Linked DNA regions of Aromatoleum petrolei. The protein of the gene in region 1 interacts with the protein of each later gene in a pairwise test. Links are inferred from orthologs where the notes say so. Each region holds a gene or a part of one and is shown on either strand. Other genes may lie near its edges.

What was found.
Region 2: the proteins of hypB (region 1) and ToN1_RS00295 interact in binary tests that used the Escherichia coli proteins (3 or more experiments, as listed by UniProt). The link is inferred for Aromatoleum petrolei from one-to-one orthologs.

The regions. Positions count from the first base shown.
Region 1 is NZ_CP059560.1:2,754,464-2,759,171, forward strand. What follows is about bases 1,690-4,665. They hold hypB (hydrogenase nickel incorporation protein HypB), read left to right. Parts: upstream 1,690-2,705; coding sequence 2,706-3,626; downstream 3,627-4,665. Other genes in these bases: ToN1_RS12595 (nickel-dependent hydrogenase large subunit), read left to right, coding at 1,690-2,191; hypA (hydrogenase maturation nickel metallochaperone HypA), read left to right, coding at 2,184-2,525; ToN1_RS12610 (Kae1-like domain-containing protein), read left to right, coding at 3,635-4,665. In the rest of the region: ToN1_RS12580 (HyaD/HybD family hydrogenase maturation endopeptidase), read left to right, coding at 1-41; ToN1_RS12585 (HypC/HybG/HupF family hydrogenase formation chaperone), read left to right, coding at 43-324; [NiFe]-hydrogenase assembly chaperone HybE, read left to right, coding at 321-905; more of ToN1_RS12595, read left to right, coding at 1,070-1,689; more of ToN1_RS12610, read left to right, coding at 4,666-4,708. UniProt on the Escherichia coli protein: Involved in the maturation of [NiFe] hydrogenases. Required for nickel insertion into the metal center of the hydrogenase. Exhibits a low intrinsic GTPase activity, which is essential for nickel insertion.
Region 2 is NZ_CP059560.1:59,006-74,421, reverse strand. What follows is about bases 5,930-8,922. They hold ToN1_RS00295 (FKBP-type peptidyl-prolyl cis-trans isomerase), read left to right. Parts: upstream 5,930-7,182; coding sequence 7,183-7,662; downstream 7,663-8,922. Other genes in these bases: ToN1_RS00290 (ABC transporter ATP-binding protein), read left to right, coding at 7,754-8,922; ToN1_RS00300 (peroxiredoxin), read left to right, coding at 6,705-7,217; lexA (transcriptional repressor LexA), read right to left, coding at 5,954-6,565. In the rest of the region: ToN1_RS00330 (CHASE domain-containing protein), read left to right, coding at 1-213; ToN1_RS00325 (M61 family metallopeptidase), read left to right, coding at 562-2,373; ToN1_RS00320 (MATE family efflux transporter), read right to left, coding at 2,380-3,759; ToN1_RS00315 (Y-family DNA polymerase), read right to left, coding at 3,823-5,256; translesion DNA synthesis-associated protein ImuA, read right to left, coding at 5,192-5,914; more of ToN1_RS00290, read left to right, coding at 8,923-9,835; ToN1_RS00285 (transglycosylase SLT domain-containing protein), read right to left, coding at 9,851-11,359; ToN1_RS00280 (diguanylate cyclase domain-containing protein), read left to right, coding at 11,502-12,470; gloB (hydroxyacylglutathione hydrolase), read right to left, coding at 12,477-13,268; ToN1_RS00270 (class I SAM-dependent methyltransferase), read left to right, coding at 13,267-14,007; rnhA (ribonuclease HI), read left to right, coding at 14,008-14,469; dnaQ (DNA polymerase III subunit epsilon), read left to right, coding at 14,515-15,243; ToN1_RS00255 (fused MFS/spermidine synthase), read right to left, coding at 15,315-15,416. UniProt on the Escherichia coli protein: Folding helper with both chaperone and peptidyl-prolyl cis-trans isomerase (PPIase) activities. Chaperone activity prevents aggregation of unfolded or partially folded proteins and promotes their correct folding.

The DNA.
Region 1 (4,708 bases):
ATGGGCTGCAGACGCCTCCCAAGGTCGCGGAGGCTGCGTAGCATGTGTCTGTCGGTGCCGATGCAGGTCGAGTCCTGGGTGGGCGACGGCGAGATCGCGTGGGTCCGGCGCGGTGATCGCCGCGAGCAGGCCAACATGCTGCTCGTCGGCCCGCAGCCCGTCGGCACCTGGCTGCTGATTGCGCTTGGTTTCGCCAAGGACGTGCTCGACGAAGAGAGCCTCGCGCTGACCGAGGAGGCGCTCGCGGCGCTGGCGGCGACGCTTGACGGCGACTACGACCCCGACGCGTGGTTCAAGGACCTGGGCGGGCGGGAAGCGGCATGAGCGAGGTGCTCCCCTTCGTCCGCGTGCCGGCGGTCCGTCCGGCGGCGGCGCAGGTCGCCGCGGTCTGGGATGACGACCCGAGCCCGACGATGGAACGCCATTTCCGCCGTGTGCACGAAACGCGCATGCTCGGTCTGCCCTTCCTCAACGAAGCCCTCGACGTCGCGGTCGCCGCGTGCGAGCGCGTCGGCGGGGACTGGCTGGCGGCGGTGGTGACGCCGTGGAGCATCCAGCTCGTGCTGCTGCCGGGCGGCGGCACGCTGTGGTGCGATACCGCGGCCGGAATGCGCCACACGCTGAGCCTGCCGGTGGGCAATCTCGTGTTCATCGGCGAGGCGGCCGAACACGCCTCGGACCTCGTGCCGGCCTTCCAGTACTGCCCCCTGATCACGCCGCCCGAGGGCATCGCGGACACCGACGCAGCCTGCGCGATCGCGCGCGAGGCGCTCGCCACCGTGCTCAAGCCGCTGGCCGCAAGCGTCGCCGATCCCACTGGGGCGCTCCCCTCCGAAGATGCCGATCCGAATCCGCGGACGCCGCCCTCGCCCTCGCGTCGCGCCTTCCTGCGCGGCCGCTCCTAGACATGCGTCAACGGTTGCCGTCGGCAGGCTTTCGCCCTCGCGCGTCTGCGCCTATCATCGTCCGCACCCGGCGGATGCGCGCCCACAGCGCGTTTTCCGGGCCGCGCGCGCATGGGGTGCGGCGGCATGCGTGTGGCGACCGGACGGCGGAACGGAGAAGGCGGATGAACCCGGGGGGAACGATGCGGCTGGTGGCGCGGCGGCAAGGGCGGAGGATCGTCCATGTCGAGGTCGACAACCCCCGGCCGCAGGCCGCGCGCGTACTCGTCGGGCGGACGGTCGAGGAGGCGATCAAACTCGTTCCGACCCTCTTCAGTCTGTGCTCGCACGCGCAGCGGATCGCCGCCACGGCGGCCTGTGTCGCGGCGGGCGCCGCGCAGACGGAGCGCCCCGAGGCCTGGGCCGAGGAGCGCGAACTCGCGACCGAAATGACGCAGGAGCACCTGTGGCGCCTGATGCTCGACTGGCCCACGCTGTTCGGCCACGCCCCGCGCCGCGACCGCTTCGCGGAACTGCACCGTCGCCTGGCGCGTCTCGTGGATGCCCGCGCAGCCTATGAATTGGGCGGAGATATCCTCGATCTGGTCGCGGTGGAATTGCTGCAGGGTTTCTTCATGGCCACGCGCGGACCGAGCAGCCTGCGCGAGTTCGTCGAGCGGGCGCGGCGCGGCGGCACCATCGGCGCGGCGCTGGGCGACCTGATCGAAATGGGCTCCTCGACCCCGAAAGAAGAGGCCGTGCCGCTCCTGCCCGTGCTGGCGGCGGGCGCGTGGGCGAACGAACTGGGCGGGGTGCCGTCGGCGGATTTCTGCGCGACGCCGACCCTCTTCGGCAAGGCGCACGAAACCGGGGTGCTGTCGCGTCACGCCGGCGAATTGATGGTGCGCGGCCTGCTCATGCATCGCCATCGCATCGCCGCGCGGCTGTTCGCGCGCGTGGTCGATCTGTCGGAATGTGCGAGCCGCCTGCGCCATCCGCTCGCGTCCGACATGGCCAAGCTGGTCGATGCGGCGCCGCTGGGCGAGCACGCCGGGCTCGCCTGCGTCGAGACCGCCCGCGGGCTGCTGATGCACGCGGTGCGCCTCGACGGCGATCGCATCGCCGAATACGCGATCGTCGCGCCGACCGAATGGAATTTCCACGCCGAAGGTCCCTTCGTGCGCGAAGGCTGCGGCTGGGAGGCGGAGTCGGACGAGGCGGCGCTGCTGCGCCTGAAGGCCCTCGCGTTGTCGCTCGACCCCTGCGTCGAGTACGAGATCGCGATCGAGGACGTGGCCGGTGCATGAGATGTCGCTCGCGGAGAGCATCCGCGGCATCGTCGAGGACGCCGCGCAGGCGCAGGGCGCCGCGCGCGTGAAGACCGTCGTGCTGGAGATCGGGGAGCTGTCGTCGGTGGAGATCGAGGCGCTGCGCTTCTGCCTCGACGTCGTGCTGAGCGATTCGCTGGCGGACGGCGCGGCGATCGAGATCGAGGCCGTCCCCGGCGTCGGCTGGTGCCTCGCGTGCGACCGCAGCGTGCCGCTCGCGCAGCGCTACGATGCCTGTCCCGAGTGCGGCGGTTACCAGGTGCGACCGACCGGCGGCACGGAGATGCGCGTGAGCGAAATCGAGGTGGAGTGAGGCGAAGATGCCGTCGAATATTCCTGGCGGCAAACGCAGTCGTTCGCCCTGGGCTTGTCGGAGGGTGGCGGCAGGGATTCGACAGGCCTGGCCTGTGGAAGGTCGAAGGGCTGAGCCCGAACGGTATCGAGTTGCAGCAGGCCGTGGAATGGGGGCTTGCGAACGAGTTGGAGCAAGGTGATGTGTACGGTGTGCGGTTGTGGTTCGGGCGAAGTGAGTATCGGTGGCGCGGGGTGGTCCAGGGGCGCGCGTGCGAAGGGCGGGGCGACGCGCGGGTGGAAGGTCGCGGCACCCGCGCACGCGCATGAACAGGCCAACGAACCCGCCGCGGAGGCCGCCGCCGACGACGCGCACATCCATCCCGCCCATCACCACCTGCACTTCGGTGCCGGCGCGGCCCACGCGCACGCGCCCGGCCTCACGCAGTCACAGATGGTGAAAATCGAGCGCGACATCCTAGGCAAGAACGACGCCCGCGCCGACGAAAACCGCCGCACCCTCGCCGCGCGCGGCATTTTCGCGCTGAACCTCGTCTCCAGTCCCGGCTCCGGCAAGACGACGCTGCTCGTGCGCACGCTCACCGAACTCGCCGGGCGCGTGCCGGCAGCGGTCATCGAAGGCGACCAGCAAACCGAATTCGACGCCGAACGCATCCGCGCGACCGGCGTGCCGGCGCTGCAGATCAACACCGGCAAGGGCTGCCACCTCGACGCCGACATGGTCGGCCGCGCACTCGCACAGATGGACCTCGCCGACGACAGCCTGCTGCTGATCGAGAACGTCGGCAACCTCGTGTGCCCGGCGGCCTTCGATCTGGGCGAGGCGCACAAGGTCGCGATCCTGTCGGTGACCGAGGGCGAGGACAAGCCGCTCAAGTACCCCGACATGTTCGCCGCCGCTGACCTGATGCTGCTCAACAAGGTCGACCTGCTGCCGTATCTCGCTTTCGACGTCGAGCGCGCGATCGGCTACGCGCGTCGCGTGAATCCCGCGATCGAGGTGATCCGCAGCTCCTCGACGAACGGGGAGGGCATTTCGCAGTGGCTCGCGTGGCTCGAGCGCGGCATGGCGAAGGCGCGCGTGGCCCGGCAGCGGGCCTGAGTCCGTCGGTGAGCATCGCGCACGACGCCCCTCCGTATGCCGTGACGCTGCCGCTCGCGCCGCGCGGCCCGGCCGTGCTCGCATTCGGCGCCTGGTACAAGAACGCGCTGTGCCTGGCTGCCGAGGGCGAGGGCCGGCTCGGCGCGACGGTCGGCGACCTCGACACGCCCGAGGCCTGTCACGACATGGACGCCTGGGCCGAGGCGATGCTCGCCCATCGCACGCCCGCCGCCGTCGCCCACGACCTGCACCCGGACTTCCACTCCAGCCGCCGCGCGGTCGAGCTGGCCGAGCGCCTCGGGGTGCCGGCCATCGCCGTGCAGCACCACCACGCCCACGTCGCCGCGGTGCTGGCGGAGCACGAGCATCCCGGCCCGGCGCTGGGCCTCGCGCTCGACGGCGTCGGCCTCGGCACGGACGGCACGGCCTGGGGTGGCGAGCTGCTGCGCGTCGACGGCGCGTCCTTCGAGCGCCTGGGCCATCTCGCGCCCCTGCCGCTCGCGGGCGGCGACCGCGCGGCGCGCGAACCGTGGCGCATGGCCGCGGCCGTGCTGCACCGGGCCGGCCGCGCCGGCGAGATCGCGACCCGCTTCGCCTCCCAGCCCGCCGCGGCGATGCTCGCGCAGCTCCTCGAGCGCGAGGCCTTGTGCCCGCCGACCTCCAGCCTCGGCCGCGTGTTCGACGCCACCGCGGGGCTGCTGGGCCTGTGCCCGGTGATGCGCGTCGAGGCGGAAGCCGCGATCGCGCTGGAGCGTGCGGCGGCCGAGTACCTCGACCACAACGGTGAAGCCCGGCCCGAGGCCGACGGCTGGACGACGGATGGGGCCGGGCGACTCGACCTGATGCCGCTCCTCGTCGCGCTGGCGGACGAACCGGACACGGGCCGCGGTGCCGCGCGCTTCCACGTCACGCTCGCCGCCGCGCTCGACGACTGGGTCGCACAGGCGGCGGCGCGCACCGGCCTCGACGTCGTCGCACTCTCCGGCGGCTGCCTGCACAACCGCATCCTGTCGCAACACCTGGCCGCCGGCCTGCGCGCGCGCGGCCTCACGGTGCTCGAAGCGCGGCGGCTGTCGCCCGGC
Region 2 (15,416 bases), 2.7 Mb from region 1 along the record:
GCGGCGGGGGCGATGGGTCTGCCGCGACTGGCGAATGCCGCCGCCGTGGCGGAAACGGCCTTGAAGGATGGCGGGGCTCCTCAGGGGGCGGTGGACCGTCTGCAGGAGGCGATGGATGCGACGCTCTCCGAGATCGGACGCTTCCTGTCGCCCGTGCAGCAGATTGCCAAGGGCGGGCCGTCGACCGACGCGGTGCGCGCGACTGTGGAGTGAGGTGGCGGGGGCTTTCACAGAACTGTCCGCTTATCCCCACGCGGCGTGTGCAGTCTTGTGGACAACTTGTGGGGACGTGCTTCAGGCCACTGAAGCATAAGGAAATGTCGTCGCTGCACAAAAATGAGGCATTTTCGCAACGCGTGTTGTGGGAAAGTCGTTCCTTATCCCCACGGAGCGTGAGCAGTCCTGTGGACAAGTTGTGGGGAGGTGTCGCAGAGGACTGACGCGAAAGGAAATGCTGCTTCTGCGCAAAAATGAGGCATCGACACAACGTGCTCGGTGGCCGTCCGATGCAGCTCTGCTGCGGCTAAAATCGACGGTTTGCTTCGTTCTGCGGAATTTTCAATGCCCCACCAGCCCCGCGTGTCGTACACCATCGCCCCCGCGCGTCCGAACGCACACATCTTCGAAGTCACCTGCACGGTCGCCAGCCCCGATCCGGCCGGACAGGTGTTTCGTCTTCCTGCGTGGATTCCCGGCAGCTACATGATCCGCGAGTTCGCCCGCAACATCATCACCCTGCGCGCGGAATGCGGCGGTCGACCGGTCGCGATGGAAAAGCTCGACAAGCACAGTTGGCGTGCGGCGCCGGTGGAGGCCGGGCGAGCCTTGACGCTGAGCTACGAAGTCTACGCATGGGACCTCTCGGTGCGCGCCGCGCATCTCGATGCCACGCACGGATTCTTCAACGGCACCAGCGTGTTCCTCGCGGTTGAGGGACGGACCGACGAGCCCTGCTATGTGGACATTCTCCCGCCGGATGGCCCGGAGCTGCAGACATGGAAGGTCGCGACGACCTTGCGGCGCCCGGCCGGAAATCCGCTCGCGGCGCCCGCGATGGGGTTCGGCCTCTACTACGCGGAAAACTACGACGAGCTCGTCGATCACCCGGTCGAAATGGGCTGCTTCACGCACGCCCGCTTCGAGGCGGCGGGCGTTCCGCACGACATCGTGCTCACGGGGCGGCATGACTGCGATCTCGAACGCTTGTGCAGCGATCTCTCGCGCATCTGCACGTGGCAGATCGAACTGTTTGGCACGCCCGCCCCGGTCGATCGCTACCTCTTCCTGACGATGGTGGTCGGCGACGGTTACGGTGGCCTCGAGCACCGTGCCTCGACGGCGCTGCTGACCGGGCGCAATGATCTGCCCTACGTCGGCATGCACGAGCACACCGACGGCTACCGGACCTTCCTCGGCCTGTGCAGCCACGAGTATTTCCACACCTGGAACGTCAAGCGCATCAAGCCCGCGGCGTTCGCGCCCTACGACCTCGCCACCGAAAACTACACGCGCCTGCTGTGGGCGTTCGAGGGCTTCACTTCCTACTACGACGATCTCGCGCTGGTGCGCTCGGGCGTGATCGGCGTGGAGGATTACCTCGCGCTGCTAGGCAAGACGATGTCCGGCGTGCTGCGCGGCAGCGGCCGCCTCAAGCAGAGCGTCGCCGAATCGTCCTTCGACGCGTGGATCAAGTACTACCGGCAGGACGAGAACGCGCCCAATGCGATCGTCAGCTACTACGCGAAGGGTGCGCTGATCGCACTCGCACTGGACCTCCAGCTGCGCGCCGCGAGTGCGGGGCGGAAGAGCCTCGACGACGTGATGCGCCTGCTGTGGCAGCGGCACGGCCTGACGGGCGAGGGGGTCGCCGAGGATGGCCTGTTCGCGCTTGTCGCCGAGGTGGGGGAAGCTGGCCTCAAGGGGGCGGGGCGGCGCCTGTCGCGCTGGCTGAAGGACGCGGTCGAGGGGACCGAGGATCTGGCGCTGGACGAGTTCCTCAGGGCGTTCGGGATCGAGTTCCGCGCCGAGGCCGCCGCGAAGGGAGCCTGGTTGGGTGTGAAGCTGGCTGGCGGTAACGGCGAGGCGAAGCTCGCAAACGTGTTCGACGACGGCCCCGCGCAGCGATGCGGGCTTTCGGCGGGGGATGTGCTCGTCGCCATCGATGGCCTCAAGGTGACGGCCGCGTCGCTCGACGGCATGCTCGCGCGCCGCGGGCCGGGGGAGCAGGTGACCATCCACGCCTTCCGGCGCGACGAGCTGATTACCGTTACGGCCGAACTGGTGCCTCAGCCGGCCGATACGGTGAAGCTCGCGAGCGGCAAGCGCGTCTCGGCGGCGATGCGGGCGCTGCGTGAGGGCTGGCTGGGAAGCTGAGCGTCCTCAGGCAGGAGATTCCTCCTGCCGTCGCATGACGGCGCGCAGCAGCCAGCCGAACAGCATCGCGGCGACCGTCGTGGACATTACGCCTGCCTCCCAGAAACCGGCCACGTGTGGTCCGTCGGTGCGCCAGGGGGCATGGAAGCTCGCCCAATAGCCGCCGGCGAGGCCCACGCCCCAGAAGCACACGGCGTGCATCAGCATCGGCACGAAGGTCACCTTGTAGCCGCGCAGCGCATGCGCCGCGACGGTCTGCACCGAGTCGAACAGCTGGTAGAGGCAGACGTAGATCAGCAGCATCAGGCTGACGGTACGCACGGCGACGTCTTCCGAGAACAGCGCGATGAGCGGCTCGCGCGCGATCCATAGCGCGATGCCGATGAGCGACGCGAGTCCCGCCGTGACGATCATGCCCACCCGTATCGTCATGCGTGCCCGGGCCCAGTCGCGCGCGCCGGCCGCCTGGCCGACGAGGACGAGCACGGCGATCGACATCGCCAGCGGCAGCATGTAGATCAGGGCGGCGACGTTCGCGACGACGCGATGGCCGGCGACGGCCTCGGCGCCCAGGCGGGCGGCGAACAGCGCGATCAGCGTGAAGGACGACACCTCGATGAAGGTCGACAGCCCCATCGGCACGCCCAGGCGCAGCAGGCCGAGGATCTCCTTGGCCTGCGGCCCGCGCCAGTGCGAGAAGAGGCGATATGGCCGGTAGCCCGGATTGCGCGCGAGGTAGACGGCGCCGCAGGTGAAGGCGAGCCAGTTCACGATTGCCGTCGAGATGCCGCAGCCGAGCACGCCCAGAGGCGGCAGCCATAGATGGCCGTACACCAGTGCCCACGCGAGCGGAACATGGGTCGTGGTGACGATGAAGCTGATCGCCATCAGCACACGCGGCTTGCCCACGGCGTTGTTGAAGGCATAGAAGGTGCGGTACAACAGCACGGCGGGCAGGCCCACGGCGGTGGCGAGGAGGTACTCGCGGGTCTTTGCGTCGACGTCGGCGGGGACGCTGCTCAACTCCAGCAGGAAGCCGGGGAAGACCATTAGCGCGATGCCGGGCACGGCGAGCATCAGCGCGAGCCAGAACCCCTGCTGCAGCGAGGGCGCGATCCCTTCCATGCGGCCGGCGCCGAAATGATGCGCGACGGTCGGGGCGACGGCCTGCAGCACGCCCACCACCAGCATCACGATGGAGATATATACGCCGCTGCCGACGGCGACCGCGGCGAGGTCGACGGTGCTGTAGCGGCCCACGATCACGGTGTCGGCGATCAGCATGCTCATCGACAGGATCTGCGCGACTAGTACGGGCCACGCGTGGTGCAGCAGCTGGCGGGCGATGAGGGAGGCCGAGACGGACGACGAGGCGGGGGCGCTCAAGGAAGAGGGGGATCGGGGTTGAGGGAAGGATTCCCGGCGGGAACCGGGAGTGGGGAAGCGAGTTTAGCCAAAAAAACCATGCACGTACCAGCCACCGGGTGGGTCGAGCTGCTCGAATACCCACCACAGCGCGGCATCGGGTGCGCGGGCGATGTAGTAGTCGCGACGCATGTCGGCGCCGTCCCACCACCCGGATTCGATGCGTTCCGGCCCGCGCAGCAGCGTCAGCGCGCGGATAGAGTCGAGCGCGCGCGGTTCGTTCATCAGCCATAGGGGGCGAGGGCCGGTGGCCGGCGGGGTGCTGTGGGGGGCGGGGCGTCCGGGGTCGGCGAGGCGCCAGGCGCGTTCGGGCCGGTGCTCGCAAACCGGATGTACGGTACGAACCGCCTCGCGCCCCAGCCGCGCGCGCAGACGATCGAGCAGCAGGGCGGCGGCGTCGCGTGCGCTGTCGGGGTCGCTGAACAGGTCCTGCGTGCGCCCCGGGGTGACCACCGGGTTGTCGGCGAGAAGGCGCAGTGCCTCGACCGGCGCGGGCAACTGCAGCGCGGCGAGGTGTTCGCGGGCAAGCATCAGCAGTCGCCCGTCGTCGCGCCCCGGCGTGCCGGTGACGATCTCGAGCACGGTGTCGGGGTGGCCCTCGTGCTCCAGCTGCAGGCGGCAGCGATCGAGCGCGGCATGGCGGGCGGCAAGCCAGGCGGACAGCCCGGAAAACAGCCTTCCGGCGGCGAACAGCAGTGGCTCGGTGTGCAGCAGGCTCGCGGGCAGGACCAGCCGCGATTCGAAGCGTTCCGGCGGCAGAAACCAGGGGCGCGGATCGGGGCGTTCGCCGCGGGCCCGCGCGAGCGTGTCGAGCACGACGGAGGCCTGGCGGCGGGCGAGCCCGTCGCGCGGCAGGCGGGCGACGTCGCCGATGCGGCGGGCGCCGATGCCGTGCAGCAGGTCGAGCGTGGCGCGGGATACTTCGGCGCCGTCGCCGAGCAGTTCGACGGGCAGGTCGTCGAGCTTGCGCCACCACTCGGCGGCGGCCCGGAGCTGCCGGCCCGGGTGCGTGCGCGCGAGCCAGCGTGCCGCGAGCGGGGTCGGGGCAGCGGCGATCGCGGCATCCAGGCCGAGCGGCGCGAGGCCGGCGCGGATGCGCCGCACCAGCCCCGTGACGCCGCCGAACAGGCGCAGGCTGCCGCTCGTTTCCAGCACCAGCCCATCGGGCGGGTCGATGCTGACGCAGGGCGTGAATTGCGTGGCCCACGCGGCGAACTCCGCCAGCGTCGCGGCCTCGAGCGCCGGGTCGCGTTCGCGCAGTTGCAGCGACGGAGCGACCGCGAGGGCGCCGGCCGCGCCCTGGCCGGGTTCGACGCCGCGCGCGAGCGCAGCGGCAGTCGCCGCGACCACGCGCGCGCCGGGGCTGTGTTCGACGACCGCCAGTTCGCCCGGCTCATCCACGCCGCGCGTGAATACCTGCAGCGGCAGATCGGACAGGATCAGGGCGAACCAGAGCATCGTTGAGGGCGGGAATGCGGCGCAGGCCGGGTCGTTGCGGGAGGGACAGGTACAGCGGGGCGGCGAGGCCGGGGCCGCGCCGTTTGAGGATGTCCACGGCGAGTTCGCCGTCGCTCGCAGCGAGCCGCAGGCGCAAGACGGCGGGGGAGGGCTGCCGGGCGGCGGAGACGGGACGGAACAGGAACAGCGGGGTCGCGGAGCTTTCGGCGGCGAGTTGCAGACGCCGCAAGGCGGCGGTGTCCGCACGTGCCAGCCAGGCGAGCACGATGCTGCTGCCGCCCGACGCTAATGCCTGTCGCACCGACCACAGGATTTCGGCGTGGTTGCCCGGTTCGAGCAGCAGCAAACGTTCGAGCGGCACCCCCGCTGCGACGAGGGCAGGGGCGTAGGGCAGATGGGGCGGGGCGACCCAGACGATCCAGCGATCGGCCGGCAGGGCGTGCAGCACGGGCAGCAGCAGTCCGAGTTCGCCGATACCGGGGCGGTCGGACAGCAGTTCGATCAGCGCATTACGGGGCCAGCCGCCGCCCGGCAGCTGGGCATCGAGCGCCGCGAAGCCGGTGGCGATGCCCGCCTCGGCCGACTGCGCGAGCCGGTCCGCCTGCCATACGAGGCCGGACGGCAGGGCTGCGAGGGTGGTCTGGGCGAGGGCGGCCATCGAAAGCGGGGGGCGGGAGGAGGATCACGGCGGCAGGCTTCACAGCGAGCCGTTGCGCACCAGGCCGACGGCGATCCCCTCGATCGTCAGGGGGGTGCTGCGGGTATCGACGACGATGGGCGCGAAATCGGGGTTGGCCGGCAGCAGGCTGACGATGGGGCCCTTGCTGGTGAAGGTCTTCACGGTCACCTCGTCCTCGACGCGGGCGACCACCACCTGCCCGGAACGTGCCTCGTGGCTGCGGTGCACGGCGAGCAGGTCGCCGTCGAGGATGCCTGCGTCGCGCATGCTCATGCCGCGCACGCGCAGCAGGTAGTCGGCGCGCGGCGAGAAGAGGGCCGGGTCGATCTGGTGGCGCGATTCGATGTGCTCGACCGCGAGGATGGGACTGCCGGCCGCGACCCGACCGATCAGCGGCAGACCGAGCCCTTGGGCAAGGCGGATGCCGCGCGCGCGCCCCTCCTCGAGCAGGATCGCGCCCTTCGCGGCGAGTGCGCGCAGATGGCTTTCGGCCGCGTTCGGCGAACGGAAGCCGAATGCGCTGCATACCTCGGCGCGCGTGGGCGGACGCCCCTCGGATTCGACCGTCTGGCGGATGAACTCGAGGATTTCGCTCTGGCGGGCGGTCAGGTTGTGGTCGCGGTTGCTCATGGGGTTCTCCGGGGTAACTGTAATTTTAAACAGCTTGTGCTGATCCGCAAGCATTAAATCGGTGTAGCGCAAGCGGGGGAGACGCAGGTAGAGTTCGCTTCGTGTCTCGGCTAGAATCCAACGACGTCAGGGAGATCACATGTTGCAGATCGGTGATATCGCGCCAACGTTTTCGCTGCCGGATGCGGACATGGAGGATTTCGACCTCGCCGCAGAACGCGGCAGGCACCATGTGGTCCTCTACTTTTACCCTCGTGACAACACGCCGGGATGCACCATGCAGGCGGCCGACTTCTCCGATCATGAAGACGAATTCGCCCGCTACGACTGCATCGTCGTCGGCGTCAGTCCCGACGATTGCCTGACCCACGCCGAATTCCGCGACCAGCACGGCCTGTCGATACGTCTGCTTTCCGACGTCGAGACCGAGGTGTGCCGGCTCTACGATGTCTGGCAGCCCAAGGAAGTCGATGGTGTGAAGAAGATGGGCGTGGCGCGGACGACCTTCGTGATCGACAAGGAAGGCATCATCCGTCACGCACTCCGCGACGTTACCCCCCGCGGCCATGCGGCGGGGGTTTTTGAACTGGTCAGGAAACTGGAAACAGAGAAAGCTAATGGAAATCGTCAAGAACAGCGTCGTAACGCTTAAGTACACCGTCGTCGACCCGGACGGCAACATGATCGATGATGGTCAGCAACCGCTGGTCTACCTGCATGGCGGCTACGATGGCATCTTCCCCGCCATTGAGGAGGCGCTGCACGGCAAGAAGGTCGGTGAGCAGCTGAAGGTCAAGCTGCAGCCCGAAGATGCCTTCGGCGATTACGACGAGGAACTCGTGCTGGTCGAGGACATCAGCCAGTTCCCCGAGAACATCGAGGTCGGCATGTCCTTCGAGCGCGTCACCGACGACGGCGAGGAGGAGATGATCTACCGCATCACCGACATCGCCGACGGCAAGGTCGTTGTCGATGGCAATCATCCGCTGGCCGGCACCGCCCTGGTGTTCGATGTGACCATTGCGGAAGTGCGCCCGGCGACCGCCGAGGAGCTGGCGCACGGCCACGTGCACGGCGCGGGCGGCCACCACCACTGATCGGACGACCGGTCGCAGCATTGCCACGGGGCCGCGCAAGCGGCCCTTTTTCCATCCCTCTTTCGTTTCACTCCGCGTCCATACCCGTCCGATGACCGTACTTGCCGGAACCGACCGTCCGCCCGCGCAGGAGGACCGACCAATCGACGCCCCGCTCCTGGACGTGCGGCACTTGCGCGTGCATATCGGCGCCGCCGCACGGCCCGTACGTCCGGTCGACGGCGTCGGGTTCTCGATCGCGGCGGGGGAGACCTTTGCACTGTTGGGCGAATCCGGCTGCGGCAAGTCGATGACGGCGCTGGCCCTGCTGCGCCTGCTGCCCGACGCCGGACGCATCGTTGGCGGCGAGGTGCGCTTTGCCGGCGACGAGCTGCTCGCCCGCAGCGAGGCGGACATGCGCGAGGTGCGCGGCGGCCGGATCGCGATGATCTTCCAGGAGCCTTCGACCAGCCTGAATCCGGTGATGACCGTGATGACGCAGATCGGCGAGGTGCTGGCACGCCATCGCGGCCTGCGCGGCGCGGCGGCCCGTGCGGAAGCACAGCGCCTGCTTGACGCGGTCGGGATCCCCGACGCTGCGCGACGGCTGGACGATTACCCCTTCCAGTTTTCCGGCGGCATGAAGCAGCGTGTCATGATCGCGATGGCCCTCGCGGGCGACCCGGAACTGCTGATCGCCGACGAGCCAACGACCGCGCTCGACGTGACCATCCAGGCCCAGGTGCTCGACCTGCTCGCGCGCCTTCAGGCCGAGCGCGGCATGGGCATGCTGCTGATCACCCACGACCTGGGCGTGGTGGCGCATATGGCGCACCGCATCGGCGTGATGTACGCGGGCGAGCTGGTCGAGACCGGCGCGCGCGACGATTTTTTCCGCGCGCCCCTGCACCCGTATTCGCGCAAGCTCTTCGCCGCGCTGCCGACCGACGCCCAGCGCGGCCATCCGCTGGCGGCCCTGGGCGGGCATGTGCCGCCGCTGGACCAGGTCTTCACCGGCTGCCGCTTCGCCGGGCGTTGCCCCGACGTGTTCGAGCGCTGCCATCACGACGCCCCGGCGTGGCAGTCGGTCGGAGCGCAGGCAGTGCGCTGTCATCTGTACGCGGAAGATCATGCCGAAAGGCCCGCGGTCTCCGCCGCGGCGGCCTCGGCAGGTGCGGCTGGCGAACGTGCCGCCACAAGGACGGCGCCCCTGCTCGATGTGCGCGACCTGCAGGTGCATTTCCCGGTGCGCAAGGGACTCCTGCGGCGCGAGGTGGCGCGCGTGCGCGCCGTCGATGGCGTGAGCCTGGCGCTCGCGCCGGGCCGTACGCTGGCGCTGGTGGGCGAGTCCGGATGCGGCAAGACGACCGCCGGCAAGGCGATCCTGCAGCTCGTCGCGCCGACCGGCGGCGAGGTGTACCTCGACGGCACGCCGCTCGCGGGGCTGTCCCGCGCGGCCTTGCGCGCGCTGCGGCGCGATTTCCAGATGGTGTTCCAGGACCCCTTCGCGTCCCTGAACCCGCGCATGCGCGTCGGCGAGATCATCGAGGAGGGCATGCTCGCGCTGGGTGTCGAGAAGGATCCGTCAGCGCGCGCGGAGCAGATCGATGCCTTGCTTGCGCGCGTGGGACTCACGTCGGAAATGAGGCTGCGCTACCCGCACGAATTCTCCGGCGGCCAGCGTCAGCGTATCGCGATCGCGCGGGCCCTTGCGGTGCGCCCGAAGCTGATCGTGTGCGACGAGCCGACGAGTGCGCTGGACGTGTCGGTGCAGGCACAGATCCTCAACCTGATGCGCGAATTGCAGGCGGAGTTCGATCTCGCCTATCTCTTCATCACGCACAACATCGGCGTGGTGAGCTGGCTCGCCGACGACGTTGCGGTGATGTACCTGGGACGCATCGTCGAGCAGGGGCCGGTGGGGAAGGTGCTGGCCGCGCCGGCGCATCCCTACACCCGTGCGCTGCTCGCGGCGGTTCCCGATATCGCGCGCGAAACCGCGGCGCATGCGGGCGCTGCCGAGCGCGCAACGCGGCCGGTGGTGGCTGGCGACCTGCCGTCGCCACTGGCGCCTCCGCCCGGCTGCCACTTCCACCCCCGCTGCGAGCGGGCGACCGATATCTGCCGTGCGCAGTATCCGGCGGTAACCGACCTGCGCGGCGGGCGCAGCGTGCGCTGCCACTGGCCCGCCTGAGGCGGTCCGCGGCGTTCAGCGCTTCTGGTTCTTCTGCGCGGAGGTCGTCGTCTTGCCGGACGACTTCGGCGCGGTCTTGGCAGTCGATTTCGCGGGTGCCTTGGCGTTCCCCGACGAAGCCTTCTTGCCGGCCGCGCGCCTGCCGGTCGAGGTCTTGCCAGCCCCCGATTTCTTTCCGCCCTTCGCCTGCGCGCCCTTTGCGTCCGCCTTGGACGGGATCGTGCTGGTGTCGAGCGCGGCGTTGCGCGGAATCATCCGGGCCGCCGCGATCGCGCCGTCGGGTTCGATGCCGTTGGGGACTAGCAGGGTGTATCCGGGGCTCACGCGGCTGCGCGCATCGAGGCCGTTGATCTGGTGCAGTTCGCTCAGCGACAGGCCGAAGTCGCGTGCGACCGACGCGAGGGTGTCGCCGCGGCGCATCTCGTAGGTGCGCCACTGCTTGCCGTTGTTCTGATGTTCGGCCAGGCGGGCGCGGAAGCGTTCGGCGCGGTCGACCGGAATCACCAGCGAATCGGCTCGCGTGGTGGCGGGACGGTTGTAGGAGGGGTTGAGCGCGAGGAACTCCTCGAGCGGCATCTCGGCGAGGCGCGCGGCGGTCGCGAGGTCGATACCGGCGGGGGTGTCTACGGTGACGAAGTGGCGGGTGTTCGGAACGTAGGGCAGCTCGAAGTGGAAGAGCTCGGGCTGCGCGACGATGTTCTTCAGTGCCTGCAGCTTGGGGACATAGTTGCGGGTTTCCTCGGGCATCCGCAGCTGGCTGTATTCGGCTGGCAGCCCCTCGGCGAGGTTGCGCTGCACGGCCCGTCCTACGGCGCCTTCGCCCCAGTTGTAGGAGGCGAGGGCGAGGTGCCAGTCGCCGTGCATCTCGTAGATGGTCTGGAGGTAGTCGAGCGCGGCGTTGGTCGAGGCGATCACGTCGCGCCGTTCGTCCACCCACTTGTCTTGCGTCAGGTTGTAGTTGCGCCCGGTCGAGGGGATGAACTGCCACAGTCCCGAGGCGCGCGCGCGCGAATAGGCCATCGGGTTGTAGCTGCTCTCGACCATCGGCAGCAGGGCGAGCTCGGTGGGCATGCCGCGGCGTTCGAGTTCGTCCACGATGTGATAGAGGTAGCGCCCGCCGCGCTCGAACACCCGTTTCAGGAATCCCGGACGGTTGAGGTAGAAGAGTTGCTGTTCGGCGACCGTCTCGGTATCGAGGTCGGGCATGCCGAAGCCGCGCCGGATGCGGTCCCAGATGTCGTTCGCATCGCGTGTGAGGTCCAGTGTGAGGACGCGCGGGGCAGGGTCACGCAGTTCCAGTACTTGGCCGGGCGAGGCGGCGAGGCCTTCCGTTCTGCGCGCGGCCGATGGCGGGCGCAGGCTCCCGAGCGAACGCGGGCTGGCTTCGGCCGGCGCGGTGTCGACCGGCGCAGGGGCATTGGAGGGCAGGACATCGCCAGCCGGGGTGTCCTCTGCAATGGCCGAGGACGCCGCCGCGGTCAGCGCGATGACCAGCAGGAGAATTCGCAGGAGAGGAATCGCCATGAATCCGGCGCCTCGTTCGTGAAAAGAGGGTGGACTCTAGGGCAGGGGAGAAAGTGCGTCAAACCGGAAATCGCTGACGACATATCGGGACTTAGTTGATACCATAACAAGGTTTTATCCATCCGCTGGGATATCGACAGGCATGAAGGTTCTCGTAATTGAAGACACCGTGACGAGTGCCGCCCTGATCTGCCGGATGCTCGGCGGAATGGGGCTCGAAACCATGCATCGGCGCGACGGAGAGGGGGGCATCGAGGCCTTCCGGCAGTCACGCCCCGATCTCGTCATGCTCGACGTCGTGATGCCCGGGATGGATGGCTTCGAGGTCGCGCGGCGGATACGCCAGCTCGAGTCCGATGGCGAATGGACGCCGATCATCTTCCTGTCGGCGCGGACTCAGGACGAGGACATCGAGCGCGGCATCGCCGTGGGGGGCGACGATTATCTCGTCAAGCCGGTTTCCGAGGCGGTGCTCAAGGCCAAGGTGTGGGCCATGCAGCGCATCGCCCACATGCGTGCCTCGCTCGTGGCGCTCACGCGCAAGCTCGACGAGGCGAATCGGGAGTTGACGCGCCTGTCGGCCTTCGACGGGCTGACGGGGATCGCCAACCGCCGCACCTTCGACGCCACGCTCTCGCGCGAATGGCGGCGCGGCGCACGCAGTGGCGCGTCGATTGCGCTGATGGTGGTCGATGTCGACTGCTTCAAACAGTTCAACGACGCATACGGCCATCAGGTTGGCGACGAGTGCCTGAAGGCGGTCGCGCGCGCCCTCGCGGGCAACACCCGGCGGCCGGTCGACCTGGTGGCACGCTACGGCGGCGAGGAGTTCGCCGTCGTGCTGCCCGAAACCGACGCACAGGGCGCGGCGATCGTCGCCGAGTCGATGCGCAGGGCCGTCGAGGCCTTGGCGATCACGCACCGGCACTCGACGGCGGCACGCGTCGTCACGGTGAGCGTCGGCATTGCAGTGACGAGCCCCGAGCGCAGCGACGACGGCGGTTTCGCCACGCTGGTCGCGCGCGCCGACGAAGCGCTGTACCGCGCGAAGCGCGATGGCCGCAACCGCTGGCACCTTGCCGCGGCGCCCGAACTCGCCACGGTGCGGTAAGCCGCGTCAGAACACGTCCTTCCAGCGGCGCAGGGCGGCGAAGCATTCGGCGGAATTGGCCGGACGCTGCCCGCTGTGTGCCGTGACCGTGTCGATCACGCCGGGCAAATCGGTGCGCAGGAAGGGGTTGATGCTGCATTCGCGCGCGATGCTGGTGGGCAGCGTCGGCCGTCCTGCGGCGCGCAGGGCTTCGCATTCGGCGAGCCATGCGTCGCGCGTCGGATTGGCCGGTTCGGCCATCTGAGCAAAGGCCAGGTTGGACAGCGTGTATTCATGGGCGGCGTAGACTGCGGTGTCGCCCGGAAGCCGCGCCAGACGCTGCAGCGAGGCGTGAAGCTGCGCCGCCGTGCCGCCGAGGAGGCGGCCGCAGCCGGCGCTGAACAGGGTGTCGCCCGCGAACAGGATTCCAGGGGCATGGTAGGCGATGTGGGTCGTCGTGTGGCCGGGGATCGCCAACACGGTGAAGCTCTGCTCCAGCGCATTGAGGGCGACTTCGTCGCCTTCGCCGACACCGCGCGTGAGTCCTGGGATGTTCTCGCCCGCGGGACCGAACACCGCGGGATGGTGGCGCGCGGCGAGCTCGGCCACGCCACCGATGTGGTCGTCGTGGTGGTGGGTGAGCAGGATCGCGACGAGCCGCAGGCCGTATGCCTGCAAGGCTGCCTCGACGACGGCCGCGTCGCCGGGGTCGATGACGGCGGCGCAGGGGCCGCGGCGCAGTAACCAGATATAGTTATCGCGGAAGGCCGGAAGAGGGATAATGTCGGCGCTGCGGATTTTTGAGTGCTGATCGTCCATGTCCATCCTCAGTCTGTCGGACTGGCTTGAAACCCCGCAGGGAAGTTATCTGCTGCGGTGGGAGCAGGCCAAGTTCGATCTCATGGTAGCCGACATTTTCGGCTACAACGCGGTACAGATCGGATTGCCGGAATATGATTTCCTGCGCGGCAACCGTATTCCGTTCCGCTTCCATTGCGCGCGCTCGGGCGACATCGCAGTCGTCGCGGAGGGAAGCGCCTTGCCGTTCGCGTCGGCGAGCATCGATCTGGTGCTGCTGCCGCACGTGCTGGAGTTCTCGCGCAACCCGCACCAGGTGCTACGCGAGGTGGAGCGGGTGCTGGTGCCCGAGGGCAGCGTGATCATCGCCGGCTTCAATCCGCTCAGTCTGTGGGGAGTGCGGCGTCTGGTGGCGAGACGCTCGGGAAGCTATCCGTGGCGTGGACAATACCTGTCGGTGCGGCGCACGAAGGACTGGCTGGCGCTGCTCGGCTTCGAGACGCAGGCGGGCAGCTTCGGCTGTTACGCGCCGGCGTTCACGAGCACGAAGTGGCTGGAACGCTGGGGCTTCATGGACAAGGCGGGCGACCGCTGGTGGCCGATCTGCGGCGGGGCCTACATCATCCAGGGCATCAAGCGGGTGCAGGGAATGCGCCTGATAACGCCGAATTGGCGCGATGCGCGCGCCGCGGCAAAGCGCCTTTCACCTGTCACCCATCGCGGCCGGCAGGTGACGGGCGGCGTACAAAAAGTGGAATGAATGGAAGAAGTCGAGATATTTACCGACGGGGCGTGCAGCGGCAATCCGGGCCCCGGCGGCTGGGGCGCGATCCTGCGCAGCGGCCCGCACGAGAAGGAAATCTGGGGCGGCGAGCCGCAGACCACCAACAACCGCATGGAACTGCTCGCCGTGATCCGTGCGCTCGAGACGCTCAAGCGTCCGGTGGCGGCGCGCGTGCATACGGACAGCCAATACGTGCAGAAAGGGATCTCCGAGTGGATTCACGGCTGGAAGAAGCGCGGGTGGAAGACCGCCTCACGCGAGCCGGTGAAGAACGAGGATCTGTGGCGCGCGCTCGACGAAGCTGCGAGCCGGCACAAGGTGGCGTGGATCTGGGTGCGCGGCCATGCGGGCCATGCCGAGAACGAGCGCGCGGACGAACTTGCGCGACGCGGCGTCGAGGCCGTGCGCACGCGCGGCAAGGCCGTCGCGGAAATCTGATCAACCGGCCCGCAAGGGCGCGAACGAACTATCGGGGATGAACCCTTGAGACAGATTGTCCTGGATACGGAAACCACCGGACTCGACTGGCGCAATGGCGACCGCGTGATCGAGATCGGCTGCGTGGAGTTGCTCAACCGCAACCTCACCGGCAAGCATTTTCACGTCTATATCAACCCGGAACGGGGGATCGACGCGGAAGCGATCGCGGTTCATGGCATCACCGAGGAATTCCTCGCCGACAAGCCGAAGTTCCGCGACATCGTGGGCGATTTCATGGATTTCGTGCGCGATTCGGAACTCGTGATCCACAACGCGAGCTTCGACGTCGGCTTTCTCGACCACGAATTGTCGCTGCTGGGGCATCCAAAGCTGGGGGCTCAGTGCGCGGGCGTGATCGACACGCTCAAGATGGCCAAGGAGCAGAACCCGGGCAAGAAGGCTTCGCTCGACGCGCTGTGCGACCGCTTCGAGATCGACAACGCCGCGCGTACCCTGCACGGCGCGCTGCTCGACGCGGAACTGCTGGCTGAGGTCTATCTGGCGATGACCCGCGGGCAGGAAAGCCTGATGATGCTGCTCGACGACGAGCCGGCGATGGGCGGCCTCGACGCGAGCGGCAGCCCGATCGAGCGGCCGCCGCTGCGTGTGCTGCGTCCCACGGCCGACGAACTCGCCGAGCACGACAAGGTGTTGCGGGACATCAGCAAGGCCAACAAGGGCGCCTGCCTGTGGATTCCGCCTGCATCGGCCGAGGAAGCGCCCGCGGCCTGAAAAAGACGAGGCCTTCGTCGCACGGACGGCGGAAAACGCCACCGCGCGGCCCATCCGCGCTGCGGAAGTCCTCAGAGCATCAGCCTGCCGCCCGGCAGGCTGCCCGCCTGCTCCAGTCGGGTGACGGTGGGGCCGAGGTCTAGGCCGGTTTTTTCCTTCAGCGCACGGGCGCG